DNA from 2 places in the Arthrobacter sp. Ha26 genome. Region 2 is predicted to be linked to the other one. Evidence: predicted binding sites of a transcription regulator. Region 2 holds the regulator's gene; the other holds the start of a gene.
The links. Region 2 encodes Rex, which represses fermentation and respiration genes when NADH is low (regulators of the CRP and FNR family bind a similar motif). Its sites were predicted from a motif close to CTTGTGAANNNNTTCACAAG; they were not measured.
Positions count from the first base shown of each region.

Region 1: the regulator Rex is predicted to act here: its motif matches at 4,194-4,213, upstream of AC5RVY_RS16625 (glyceraldehyde-3-phosphate dehydrogenase).

Region 1 covers NZ_JBNHGX010000007.1:193,309-199,858, reverse strand. Annotated here, with positions in the region: gene orn (oligoribonuclease) at 1-334, shown strand, start outside; tRNA gene AC5RVY_RS16645 (tRNA-His) at 464-536, shown strand; gene def (peptide deformylase) at 651-1,223, shown strand; gene AC5RVY_RS16635 (HNH endonuclease family protein) at 1,299-2,096, opposite strand; gene AC5RVY_RS16630 (hypothetical protein) at 2,213-2,422, opposite strand; gene AC5RVY_RS16625 (glyceraldehyde-3-phosphate dehydrogenase) at 2,500-3,978, opposite strand; gene AC5RVY_RS16620 (TspO/MBR family protein) at 4,236-4,778, opposite strand; RNA gene rnpB (RNase P RNA component class A) at 4,825-5,217, opposite strand; gene AC5RVY_RS16610 (YaaA family protein) at 5,273-6,037, shown strand; gene AC5RVY_RS16605 (zinc ribbon domain-containing protein) at 6,047-6,550, opposite strand, start outside.
Region 2 covers NZ_JBNHGX010000001.1:652,160-658,709, forward strand. Annotated here, with positions in the region: gene AC5RVY_RS03105 (cytochrome c biogenesis CcdA family protein) at 1-420, opposite strand, end outside; gene AC5RVY_RS03110 (TlpA family protein disulfide reductase) at 423-1,037, opposite strand; gene AC5RVY_RS03115 (histidine phosphatase family protein) at 1,051-1,731, opposite strand; gene AC5RVY_RS03120 (YceI family protein) at 1,930-2,478, shown strand; gene AC5RVY_RS03125 (hypothetical protein) at 2,578-3,054, shown strand; gene AC5RVY_RS03130 (hypothetical protein) at 3,238-4,011, shown strand; gene AC5RVY_RS03135 (redox-sensing transcriptional repressor Rex) at 4,063-4,767, opposite strand; gene AC5RVY_RS03140 (glutaredoxin family protein) at 4,887-5,141, opposite strand; gene AC5RVY_RS03145 (HAD family hydrolase) at 5,219-6,037, shown strand; gene AC5RVY_RS03150 (30S ribosomal protein bS22) at 6,122-6,220, opposite strand; gene AC5RVY_RS03155 (helix-turn-helix domain-containing protein) at 6,411-6,550, opposite strand, start outside.

The sequences.
Region 1 (6,550 bases), on a different contig from region 2:
CCGCAAGGCCCCCTTGGGGGGCAACTCGGTGGGAACGGACCGCGTCTTCCTCTCCCGCGACATGCCCGCCGTGGTGGAGCACCTGCACTACCGCGTGATCGACGTCAGCACCATCAAAGAACTGTCCCGCCGCTGGTTCGCCAGGGCCTACTTCCAGTCCCCCGCGAAAAAGGGCGGCCACCGGGCTCTCGGGGACATCAAGGATTCCATTGATGAACTGCGCTACTACCGCGAGGCGGTCTTCGTTCCGGCGCCCGGGCCGGACAGCGCCACCGCACAGCAGATCGCCAAGCGCATTACGCATGCCGGGGATCCGCTGCTGCCGGAAGCGTAATCTGCACCACGTTTGCCGGAAATTTCGCTGAAATGGGCAAAAGTGGACAAAGCATCCCTGAACAGCAGGTAAGCTATTTGAGTTGCCTTTCCAGAGAGCCGGTCAGCCGGTAAATCTGCAGGGCGCATGGTGGGCTTAGCTCAGTTGGCAGAGCGCCTGGTTGTGGTCCAGGAGGTCGCGGGTTCAACCCCCGTAGCTCACCCTCACAGGATGGTATTGCAGCCGTCCAGCAAGGAGGCCGCACCGGATATCCGGTGCGGCCTCCTTTGTTTTGCATCAATTGCTTCTGCATTGGATACCGCCGGAGGACCGCGACATGACTGTTCTGCCAATCACCATCTGGGGAGAACCCGTACTGCACCGCAGGGCTGCCGAAGTTGACGTGTTCGACGACGAGCTGCGGACACTGATCGCGGACATGTTCGAAACCAACGATGCCGCCAACGGCGTGGGCCTGGCAGCCCCGCAGGTAGGGGTGGGCAAGAGGATCTTCGTCTACAAGTACGCCAATGACGACGGCGCTCCCGCCACCGGCGCGCTGGTGAACCCCGTCCTCACCTTGTCGAAGATCTCCGGCGCCGTCCCCGATCCTGATGAGGAGGAAGAGGGCTGCCTGTCGTTCCCCGGCGGGACGTATCCGCTCAAGCGTGCCGAGTGGGCGCGTGTGGAGGGGTTTGACGGATTTGGCCAGCCGGTGAAGTTTGAAGCTACAGGCTGGTTTGCCCGGGTCATCCAGCACGAGTACGACCACCTTGACGGCAAGCTCTACGTCAACCGCCTCATGGACCGCTATGCGCGGAAAGCGCTGAAGCAGGCCAAGAAAAACGGCTGGGGAGTTCCAGGGCTGACTTGGATGCCGGGTGTGGACCCGGACCCCTTCGGCCATTAGGCCCGACGGCGAAGGGTCGCCTGGCTGCCCGGGCCCGGCGAAGCATGAGGGTCAGAAGGGTGTATACGGCTGTGCTTAGCGGGCTGAAACAGTCTTCTGGTCCGGGCAGGCCCCCAGGACCCGCTTCATCGCATCCTTTTCCGCTTCCGTGACCCACAGGCCGTATGCCGCCTTGACGGAAATCTGGCGCGCCACGTAGTGGCAGCGGATCGACGTGTTTTTCGGCAGCCAGGTGGCGGCGTCGCCGGCGCTTTTCTGCTGGTTCGCCGGGCCGTCCGCGGCGATGAGGTTCAGCGGATCATTGGCAAGGCTCTGCCGCTGCGCGGCAGTCAACCCCTGGGCGCCCTTTTGCCAGGCGTCCCCCAGGGCGACCACGTGGTCGATCTGGACGGCACGGCTGCTGTCGGAGCCGCGCCGGAAGTCCACGAACTGCCCGGTGTAGGGCTCCTGGAAGGAACCTGCCGCCACCCGGCACTTGGAGCCTTCGACGAACACCACACCGGCCAGGTCCCGCCGAAGGATGTCGTTGCGGGTGTCGCAGCCGTTCCGGTCAACGTCCTGCCAGGCCTGGCCAAAGGCCTCGCGGTCGTAGCTGTCCTTGGCGGACCGCCCCTTTACGGCGAGGCCGTCCAAAGCGGAGAGCGCAGTGCCGTCGGGCACTGGGTGTACCGGCACCACGGGTTTCATCCAGGCCGGTTCGAACACCGGCGCCTCGGTGGGCCCGGACGCGGCAGGCTGCGCTGCCGCAAACTGTCCGTCAGTGAAGAACCAGAACAGTGCCGCGAGGGCGGAGACCGCGGCGACAGCCAGGATTGCCCATGCCTGCCGGGAACGGAGGCGGGCCCGTCGGTAGGCGTCCCAGCTCACGGTCATGGGGTTCCCGCCCTTCCGGTGACGTCATGCACCAGAAGAGCCTAGGACACCAGACTGCCATTGCCCGCGATATCCACACTGTGGAGGGCGAGTGAAAGGTCACATCGGGGCGGTGGCTACTGCTCCCGGATAACCCGGCGCAGGTCCTCCTCGGCAATGGCGAGGAGTCCCTCAAGCTGGCGCACCCGGTCCTCACTGACGTCGCCCGTCGCGTGGGCAGCTCTGGCCCCCTCGAGCAGCCGCACCGCTTCTTTATGGTTGGCCTTGGCCACATCCAAGGCGTGTTCCAAGGTGGTCTCGTGCTGGATTGTCGTTTCTTTTTCCATGGCACCAGTCTGGTCCCGTTTCCCGGCTGATTCCAGCGAATCAGCCGGGAATTCCCGGGGAACCCGGGCCCGTGGGATCAGACCGCGATCGCTGCCAGGGCCGCGGCGGTTTCCTTGGCGGGGAACGACGGCGGGTTGACGCCGGCCATTTCCTCCATCACCCGGACAACCTGGCAGCTGTAGCCGAACTCGTTGTCGTACCAGACGTAGAGCACCAGGTTCTTCTCGGTCGAAACAGTGGCGAGGCCGTCCACGATGCCGGCGCGGCGGGAACCGACGAAGTCGGTGGAGACCACCTCGGGCGAATCGATGTAGTCAATCTGCTTGCGCAGGTCCGAATGCAAGGACATCTCGCGCAGGTAGTTGTTGACCTCGTCCTTGGTGGTTCCGTTTTCCAGGCTGAGGTTCAGGATGGCCAGCGAGACATCCGGGGTGGGGACGCGGATGGAGCTGCCGGTGAGCTTGCCCAGCAGTTCAGGCAGTGCCTTGGCCACGGCCTTGGCGGCACCGGTTTCGGTGATGACCATGTTCAGCGCTGCCGAGCGGCCGCGGCGGTCGCCCTTGTGGAAGTTGTCGATCAGGTTCTGGTCGTTGGTGAAGGAGTGGACCGTCTCGACGTGGCCGTGGATTACGCCGAACTTGTCATTGATGGCCTTCAGGACCGGGGTGATGGCGTTGGTGGTGCAGGAGGCAGCGGACACAATCCGGTCGGTGTCCTCGATGCTGCGGTGGTTGATGCCATGGACGATGTTCTTCAGCTCGCCCTTGCCCGGCGCGGTCAGCAGTACCCGTGCCACGCCCTTGCTCTGCAGGTGCTGGGACAGGCCCTCGGCGTCGCGCCAGCGGCCGGTGTTGTCCACCACCAGGGCATTGTTGATGCCGAAAGCGGTGTAGTCGATGGTGGCGGGGTTGTCCGAGTAGATGACCTGCACCTGGACACCGTTGGCGGTGATGGTGTTGGCTTCCTCGTCGATGCGGATGGTGCCTTCGAAGGAACCGTGCACCGAGTCGCGGCGAAGGAGGCTGGCGCGCTTGGACAGGTCGTTGTCCGAACCCTTCCGTACCACGATGGCTCGCAGCCGCAGGCCGTGGCCGCCGCCCGCCTTTTCGATCAGGAGGCGGGCCAGGAGCCGGCCGATGCGGCCGAAGCCGTAGAGCACAACATCGGTGCTGGTGCGGTCGTCGCCGCCGCGCTTGCCCACGATCTCAGCAAGCTCTTCGCGGAGGAACTCTTCCAGGGTGGCGTCGCCGCCCTCTTCCTTGAACTTCTGGTTCAGGCGGGCGATGTCGATCGCGGCTGCGCCAAGTTCCAGCTGCGCCAGGGTGTTCAGCAGCGGGGCCGTCTCCTCCAGGAGCAGTTCGTCCTTGCTCATCCGGCGGGCGAAGCGGTGCGCCTTGAGGATGTTCATGGTGGACTTGTTGATCAGGCTACGGCCATGGATGCTCGTGACCACGTTGTTTTCGCGGTACAGCCGGCCGATCACCGGAATCATGGCCTCGGCAAGAGCCTCCCGGCCCATCCACGTATCAAGACAAGAATCTGACGTCTGGCTCACAGAAATACCTTCCTCGGTTCAGCCGTGTACGTCCTCGTGCACGGATGTCGGCCACCTGATGATGTCCAGGGGCGCCGGCGTCTTCGGGATTTGGCCCCCAGGCGCCTGGAGCGTGTGCAAAGAAAAACCACCGGCTGCGAACGCAACTCCGGCGGAAGAACTCCTACGTCCGCTATCCATTCTAAATTGGCGAACCGTCCCGGAAAGGCCAGCCCCGCGTGAAATCACTCACACAGGTGCCGGAGTTTGCAGCAGGCTTAGTTGTTCAGCGCGGAATACAGGTTGAGGCTGGCAGAAAACAGCACCCACGAAAGGTAGGGCAGCACCAGCAGTCCTGCCCAGGTCTGGACCGGACCAACCTGCAGGATCAGCAGCCCCAGGACACCGGCCAATGTACAGATGACGGCGAAGGCCAGCCACAGGGCAGCGGCACCGAGCACGGGGTACAAGGCGAAGAATACGAATGGCCATGCCAGGTTCAGCACCAGCTGCAGTCCGTAGGAGAGGGCCACAGGCCCCGTCAGCGCTCCCCTGCGCCAGACCAGCCACGCGGACAGCCCAATAAAGGCATAGAGTCCGATCCACACTGTCCGGAACATCCACCCTGCAGGCATCCATGGAGCCTTGGCCGACCCGGCGAACCAGCCGTTTGAGTGGAGGATGATCGGGATGGAGGCGAGCACGCACACCGCGTAGGAAAGCCCGAGGAACGCGGCCAGGGCAGCCACTTGCCTGCCCGCTGAGGGGGCGGACCGGAGCGCAGGGTCCGGGGCGGATTGTCCATCAGTTTCAGCAGGCACGGTCCAGCTTCCCCAACACAGCTTCCAAGGTCAAACCGGAAATAAATGGATGGGACAGCCGATACGCCGGGTTCTGTGCCTCCCCTCCCGTTACCGGAAAGGGAGCGGCGGCCATCCATCTACGAGTACCGTTGCCGGCACCCTCCAGCGGCCTACCCGGACACTCGGGCGAGCAGCCCTCGAACGTGCCCTGTCTGGCCTTGCTCCGGGTGGGGTTTACCTAGCCTTCCCGGTCACCCGGGAAGCTGGTGGTCTCTTACACCACCGTTTCACCCTTACCTGTTTCGTGCCGCTTTCAAACCGGCGCGACCCAGGCGGTCTGTTTTCTGTGGCACTGGCCTGCGGGTTACCCCGAGTGGGCGTTACCCACCACCCTGCTCTGTGGAGCCCGGACGTTCCTCGAGCCACTTTCGTGACGCGCGGCCGCCTGGCTGTCCCATCCGCCTCCAGTCTACCGGCGACGGCTGCTCTCCCTGCGCCGGTAGGATCGGACGGTGCTGATTCTCCTTCCCCCTTCCGAAGGCAAGACGCCCGCGGTCCGCGGATCCGCCGTCGACTGGCCTTCCCTCAGCTTCCCGCAGCTGAACACCTACCGGGCCAAAGTGCTGGACGCGCTAGGCACCGTGAGCGCGCATGAGGATGCCCTCGCCCTGCTGGGTGTCGGAGCGTCGCTGAAGGACGACGTCGAGCGCAATACCCGGCTGCACGCGGAACCGGCGGCTCCGGCCCACCACATCTATTCAGGGGTTCTGTACGACGCCCTGGGGTACAAGTCCCTCACGCCTGCGCAGCGCCGAAAGGCGGACGCGTCGGTGCTGGTCATATCGGCACTCTGGGGAGCCATCCGCTTTGGCGACAGCGTTCCCGCCTACCGGCTGTCCATGGGGACGGCACTGCCCGACGTCGGACGCCTCGCCTCATTCTGGAAGCCGCAGCTCTCGGAAGTACTGGCAGAGTCCGTTGCCGGGCACCTGCTCGTGGACTGCCGTTCCAGCACGTACGCCGCAGCGTGGACTCCCCCGGCGGCGCAGACCGTGACCGTCAACGTCTTTACCGAGGTAAACGGCTCCCGCAAGGTGGTGAGCCACTTTGCGAAGCACACCCGCGGCGAGCTGGCCCGGCACCTGCTGGCACGGCGAGGCAAAGCCCCGGCAACGGCGTCGGACCTCCTGAAGGCCAGCCGTGAGAAGTGGGACGCTGAACTCGTGGCGGGTTCGGCGCGGAAACCCCACGCGCTGAACATCATCCTGCCGAACTGACCGGTTTGGTCAGACCCATTCCTCCGAACGGACCAGGATGGCGCCGGAATCGGGGCAAAACACGATGTCGTCCGGCGCCGCGGCCTTGATCTCGGCGAGGTCACCCGGGCTCAGCCTCATTCCGGAGGCTTCGGAGGTGCCGTGGAAGAGCCGGGCCGCGCCAACACCACGCTTGGCCAAGGTTTTTTCGTAAACGGCGAGCATTCCCGCGTCGATCCCGCCCGCGAATTCGGCCCGACGGGTGCGCAGGCCGGCAGCTTCCATCTCCACCTCCGCCAGCGCTGCATCCAGCTCGGCACGGATGCCGCCAAACGATCCCTGGATGTCATCCACGATGGCCTGCTGGGCCGCCTGTTTGGCGCGGAGAGTGTCAAGCTTCTCGAGGACTTCGAGCTCAACGTCCTCGAGGTCCGAGCGGCGCTTGTTGAGGGAGACAATGTCCTTCTGCAGGGCCACGAGATCCTTGGAGAGGCCAGTGCCGCTGTTCAGCCGGGCCTCGTCACGTTCGATCCG
Region 2 (6,550 bases):
CAGCAGCGGTGCACCCCAGAGTCCGGCCGGCGGTTTGGCATGAATTTTTGCGTCCCGTTGCAGCCAGCTGAAGCCGCCCATGAACACAATGCCCATCACGATCACCAGGATGCCCAGGAGTTGGGTGATCCAGGCGTTCTGCGATCCGGTGAGCAGGGTGCCCAGCTGGCCGAATGCACCGCCCAGGAGGACGAAAATCACGGAGAATCCCAGCACGAACAGGCCGATGCCCACCAGCATCCGCCCGCGCTTCTGCTTTTGCAGGTCCACGCCGGACAAACCCGTGACGTAGCCCAGGTAGCCGGGCACCAGCGGCAGCACGCAGGGGGAAAGGAAGGAGACCAGTCCGGCAAGCAGCGCCACCGGAATGGCAAGGAGGAGCGAGCCGTTGAGGATGGCTTCGGCGAAGGGGCTGTTCACGGCTACTCGGCCACGGCGGCGGCGATAAGGGCCTTCAGGGTGCCCTTTTGGATTTCGCCCAGGACGCGGGAGGCCACCCGCCCCTGCTTGTCCAGCACCAGGGTGGTGGGGACTGCGCCGGGGGGAACCAGTCCGGAGACGGCCAGGAGGACGTCGCCGTCCTTGTCGTCAAAGCTGGGGTAGGTCAGGTTGAAGGACTTCTCGAAGGCTTCCGCGGTGGCTTTCTCATCCCGAAGGTTGACGCCGAAGAACTGCACGCCCTGGGGCTTGAACTCCTGGTGGAGCTCTTCGAGGATGGGCGCTTCCACCCGGCACGGGGCGCAAGCGGCGAACCAGAAGTTCAGGACGGTCACCTTGCCCTGGAAGTCCGACGGCGTCACGCCAGTGCCGTTGAACAGTGTCCCGCTAATCTGCACGGCAGATTTCCGGTCCGCGGCGGCGAACTCCGTGACGGAGCCGTCGCCGGCAACATAGTTCTTGTTGTCCCCCGCCCTGGCCTGCTCGGCAAGGGCGTCTTGTTGGGCGCAGGCCGAGAGGCCCAGGGTGAGGGCGGTCAGGGCGAGGCCGCCGGCAGCCAGGACGCTGCGGCGGGAGGCCGAAGGAGCGGCCTTATTCATGCTGTCAGTCACGCTAGGCTCCAGGGGTGCTGGCTGCACCGGGAAGAAGGGATGCCGCGGGCTCGCTGTACGTCACGCGCAGCAGCGCGCCGTCGTCGTCGAACACCAGCGACGTGATGGAGGTCAGGGTGCACTCACGCTTGCGCGGATCGTGCCAGAGGGGCTTGCCTTCTGCGCTGAGCCGGGTGGCCCAGATGGGCAGCTGGTGGCTGACCATGATCGCCTCGGGCCCGTCCGTTCCGAAATCGCCTGCGGCCAGTTCGATGGCACGGAGGCGCGCGTCCTGCACTGCTGCCATCACCCGCGCTGCCTGCTGCTTGTATGGCTCGCCCCACGAGGGCCGCAGGGGATTGACCAGCCTGGGCCAGTGCTTGGGCCGGCGGAGTTCGGCCTTGGTGACCTTTATGCCCTCGAAGTAGTTTTCGGCTTCGATGATCCGCTCGTCCGTGTGGATCTGCAGATGCAGGGCTTCCGACGTCGGCCGGGCAGTTTCCTGCGCACGGTCCAGTGGCGAGGCGGCCAAGTACGTAATGCGGGCGCCCCTTTCCGCACGCTGCCGGAAGTGGTCCGCCAGCATGCGGGCCATCTCCTGTCCCAGTGCGGAGAGGTGGAATTCGGGCAGCCTTCCATACAGAACGCCGTCGGGGTTGTGGACCTCGCCGTGGCGGAGCAGATGGACAGTGGCTTGGGGCATGTTTACCAGTTTCTCAAAGATGGCGTGCGATCCGAAATCTTCTACATCCAGTAGAACTGAAGTTTTTGAAGAAATGTTCCGAAGGCGGGAACAAAAGATGCAAATGCATGTTTATACTAGGTGCAGCAGTTAGTTGATACTTCAACAGATGAAGCTTCAACGCCACTCATCAGGCACCATCCTCTAAGGAGCAACATCATGGCACTTCCCGCAGACGTCACCACCGGCACCTGGACCCTCGACAACTCCCACAGCGAAATCGGCTTCACCGTCCGCCACGCAGGCATCAGCAAGGTCCGCGGCCAGTTCACCGAAGCCGCCGCCACCCTGGACCTCCCCCAGGACGTCACCGGCGCCAAGATCAATGCCACCATCAACACCGCCAGCTTTGACTCCGGTGACGCCAACCGCGACGGCCACGTCAAGGGCGAAGACTTCTTCGACGTGGAGAAGTTCCCCGAGATCTCCTTCGTCTCCAACGGGCTCGTGGCCAAGGGCAACAGCTACGAACTGACCGGTGACCTGACCATCAAGGGCGTCACCCGCCCCGTCACCCTCGAAACCGAGTTCAATGGCGTGGCCGTGGACCCGTTCGGCAACACCCGCGCCGGCGTTTCCGCCGAGACCACCATCAGCCGCAAGGACTTCGGCCTCACCTGGAACGCTGTCCTCGAGACCGGCGGCGTCCTGGTGAGCGACAAGGTTGCCATCAACCTCGAACTGGCCTTCATCGCCCCCGCGGCCTAATCACGAATCACGCCGGAACCCCGGCACCGGCTTCTCCAGCCGGTGCCGGGGTTTTCGCCTTAACCCGTGCCGCCCTGGGCCGGGACTACAGTGATGGCCATGAGCAACTTCGAGAATGCCAGGCCGCGCGCCGGTTTCGCCGCAATGCTTTCGGTGGCCGGCCTTCCCACCGCGCTCAAGGTCTCGTTCTGGATCTGGTTCATTGGCGGGCTCCTCGGCCTGCTCGGCGGGCTGCTGGGAATGATGGCCTCGCTGACGCTCTTTGCCGCAGCACCGGCCGCCGCCGTCGGGGTCCTGTTGCTGATGCTGCTGGCCGCCGCCGTAGGCACCGCGCAAATAGTCTTTGCACTGCGGATGAAAGAAGGAAAGCAGTGGGCGCGGCTCGCCCTCACGGTCCTGACCGCCGTCACCCTGGTCCTTGCCGTGGCCAACCTGGCCATGCGTGTGGGACAAGGCGGCAACTGGGCAGGCTTCCTGATCAGCCTTGCAGCAACAATCCTGTTGTGGCTGCCCCGTTCACAGGCATGGTTCGACGCTGCCCGCACGGGCAGGGGCACCGGGGCAGGTGCCAACTGAGCAGCACGGCCGGCCGCAGCTGATTCGGCAGGGACATCCGCGGAACGGCGGGCGGAATACCTCCTTCGAATGACCCCCAAGCGTCCGGTCCGGGGGTACGGTGGACTTAAGCCATGCTGGGGGTAGGGCGCAGGACCGAAACCCGGCAGCCCACCTGAATCCCGACATGCAGAAGGACAGCTCATGAGTAATCCTCCAGTCCCGCCCCCCGTGCCCAACGGCCCCGAGCAGGGCAACCAGCAGCCGCGCTACGGTGAAAACGCTCCCCAGTACGGTCAGCAATCAGGGCAGAACGCGCCACAGTACGGTCAGAACCCGCCCCAGTACGGCCAGTCCGGCGTACCGCAGTACGGGCAGAACGCTCCCCAGTATGGCCAGAACCCGCCGCAGGCCCCCGGTTATGGACAGCAGCCGTACGGTCAGCAGCCCTACGGCCAGTCCCCTTACGCGCAGTACCCGTCAGAGCAGCCCCAGCCCACCGGCAGCAACGGCGTCCCTCAGCTGGTCAACATTTCGTTCTGGCTGCTGATCGCTTCCGCCGCGATTTTCGTCATCTCGTTGCTCACCGGACTCACCCAGCTTGACAACCCCGCCTTCCGCCAGGCTTTTGAGGACCAGATGGCGGCCGGTGGTGCCAGTGGAATCACTTACGAAGACATCAAGGGCGTCATCGCCGGCACCCTGGTGGTGTTCGCGATCATCGGCGCAGCGCTGTACCTGCTGGTGGCATTCTTCGTCAGGAAGGGCAAGAACTGGGCCCGCATCCTGGGCACCGTGTTCGCCGCGCTGTCCATCTTCGGCCTGTTCGGTGTTCCTACACTCGGCACCGTGGGAACCCTTCTGGGGATTGCCGCCATCGTCCTGCTGTACCTGCCGGCGTCGGCTCCCTACTTCCGCAAGCAACAGCCCTTTGCCAACCCGTACGGCGGCGGCCTGGGCAACCCTTACGGGCGGTAACCACAGCACTTCCCACCCCTGCGGGCGTGGGTCCCGGAACTGCCGGAGCGATCAGGCAGTCTGACCCGGGGCCTGCGCCCGTTGTGCGTGGTAGGCCAGGATCTGCAGTTCAGTAGCCATGTCCACCTTGCGGAGATTGACCCCCTCGGGTACCTGAAGCATCACGGGTGCGAAGCTGAGGATACTGTGCACGCCGGCTGCCACCACCCGGTCGCAGACGTCCTGCGCCACAGCGGCCGGCAGCGCGAGGACCACCATGTTGGCGCCGGTCCGGTGCAGTACAGTTTCCATGTCCGCCACGTCACTCACCCGCAGCCAACCCACCTCGTTGCCCACCACCATCTGATCGGCGTCGAAAATTGCCACGACGTCGAAACCGCGGGATTCGAACCCGCCGTACCGTGCCAGCGCCTTGCCCAGGTTGCCGGCGCCGACGATTGCGACCTTCCAGTCATGCGTCAAGCCAAGGGCCGCAGCAATGTGCCGGCTCAGGTACTGGACTTCGTAGCCCACGCCCCGGGTGCCGTAGGAGCCCACATGGGACAAATCCTTGCGCAGGGTGGCGGAACTGACGCCCGAGGCTTCAGCCAGGGATTCGGAGGACACGCGCTCCACACCCTCCGCCAGCAGGGTGTTCAGGGCGCGCAGGTAGAGCGTCAGCCTGGCCACCGCAGCGGGCGGTATCTGTTTGGCCGGAGTGTCCGTGGCGTCCGGCAGGTCCGGGACAGCCTGGGGGGTTGAATCCAGCGAAGCCACCAGCCCCTCCCTCGCATCGCGTTGTGACTCCACTCTAGAGCCCTCCCGCCAAAGCCAACAAAGCAGGGAGCAACAAAGCAGCGGGCAACACAGGGCACGCCATCACCGGCATGGCTCCCCTACCGGGCCATGGCCCGCTGAAGAACGCGTTCCAGCCGGGCCTCGTCGATCTTCCAGAAATCGCGCTGCACACCGTCCACCAGCACCACGGGGATCTCCTCTGCGTAGCGGTCCCGCAGTTCCGGCTGGTTGTCCACCAGCTCTTCGGTCCACTCAAGGCCCAATGAGGCAGTAACCCGCGCCACGGCGTCGCGCGCTTCCTCGCAAAGGTGGCAGTCAGCTTTGGTGACCAGGACGACGTGCGGGGTAGCCATGGGTTAACCGTAGTACCGTTCACGGGGCCCGGCGACGCCGACCGCGCCCAGGCAGGGGATTGACTAGACTCGACTCCATGCCCGAGGAGAAATACGTCGCCGTGGTCACCAAACCGGTTGCTGCGCCGCAGCCCGGCGAGGCGGCGTTCTTCGATGTGGACAATACGCTGATGCGCGGCGCCAGCCTCTTTCATGTGGCCCGGAAGATGCACCAGCGGGGGGCCTTCACCCTTGCCCAGGCAGCGGGTTTCGCCTGGAAGCAGTTCAAGTTCGTGGCCCGCGGCGAAAACATGGACGACGTCCACGCGGTCCGCGACTCTGCCCTCACGCTGGCGGCGGGGATCACCGTGGATGATGTGAAGGCCCTGGGCGAGGAAGTCTACGACGAGATGATCGCGTCCAGGATCTGGCCCGGCGCGAAGGCCCTGGCCGAGCAGCACCTGCGGGTGGGCCGGCGCGTGTGGCTGGTGACGGCCACCCCTATCGAGGTTGCCACCGTGATCTCCACCCGGCTGGGCCTCACCGGTGCGCTGGGCACGGTGGGGGAAATCTCGGACGGCATGTACACCGGACGGCTTGTGGGAGACATCCTGCATGGCTCCGCCAAGGCAGTGGCTGTCCAGGAGATCGCCGACGCCGAGGAGCTGGACCTGAAGCGCTGCTGGGCCTACAGCGACTCCTTCAACGACATCCCGTTGCTCACCCTCGTGGGCCACCCGGTGGCCATCAACCCAGATGCACGCCTGCGCCGCCACGCCCGCGACCACAACTGGCCTGTCTACGACTTCCGCGCCGGCCGCCGCGCAGCCACGCTCGGCCTGAAGGCGGCCACGGCCGGCGGCGCCGTCTACGGTCTGTGGAAAGGCTTCGCCCGGATCCGCGGGCCGCGCGTCTAGGCAGCGCTACTCAGTTGGGCCGGAAAACAGAAATGCCCGCCGCCTCGGAAGGCGACGGGCATTTCCACGCTGTTTGAAGTATCTCTACTTCTTGTTGCGGCGCTGGTGACGGGTCTTGCGAAGCAGCTTGCGGTGCTTCTTCTTGGCCATACGCTTGCGACGCTTCTTGATAACTGAACCCACGAAAGTTCCTTACAAACTAGATGCAGTACCTGTCTGATGGAGAAGGTTCGTGGACAGAGCTACGAACTGAACAACTGACAGATTCTTACAATGACGTAAAACGTTCCTTAACAGGGTACCGCCTATCCGGGGCGGCTTCTGACCGCCCTGGCTCCCACCGGCGGAAATGCGGGTTTTTGCTAGGTAACGGTCAGGCGGTTTCCGTGTGGCCGTCCACCACAGCACCCTTGAGGTACTGCTCCACGGCGTTCTCGGGTACCCGGTAGGAGCGGCCGAACCGCACTGCCGGCATCTCGCCGGCGTGGACAAGCCGGTACACGGTCATTTTGG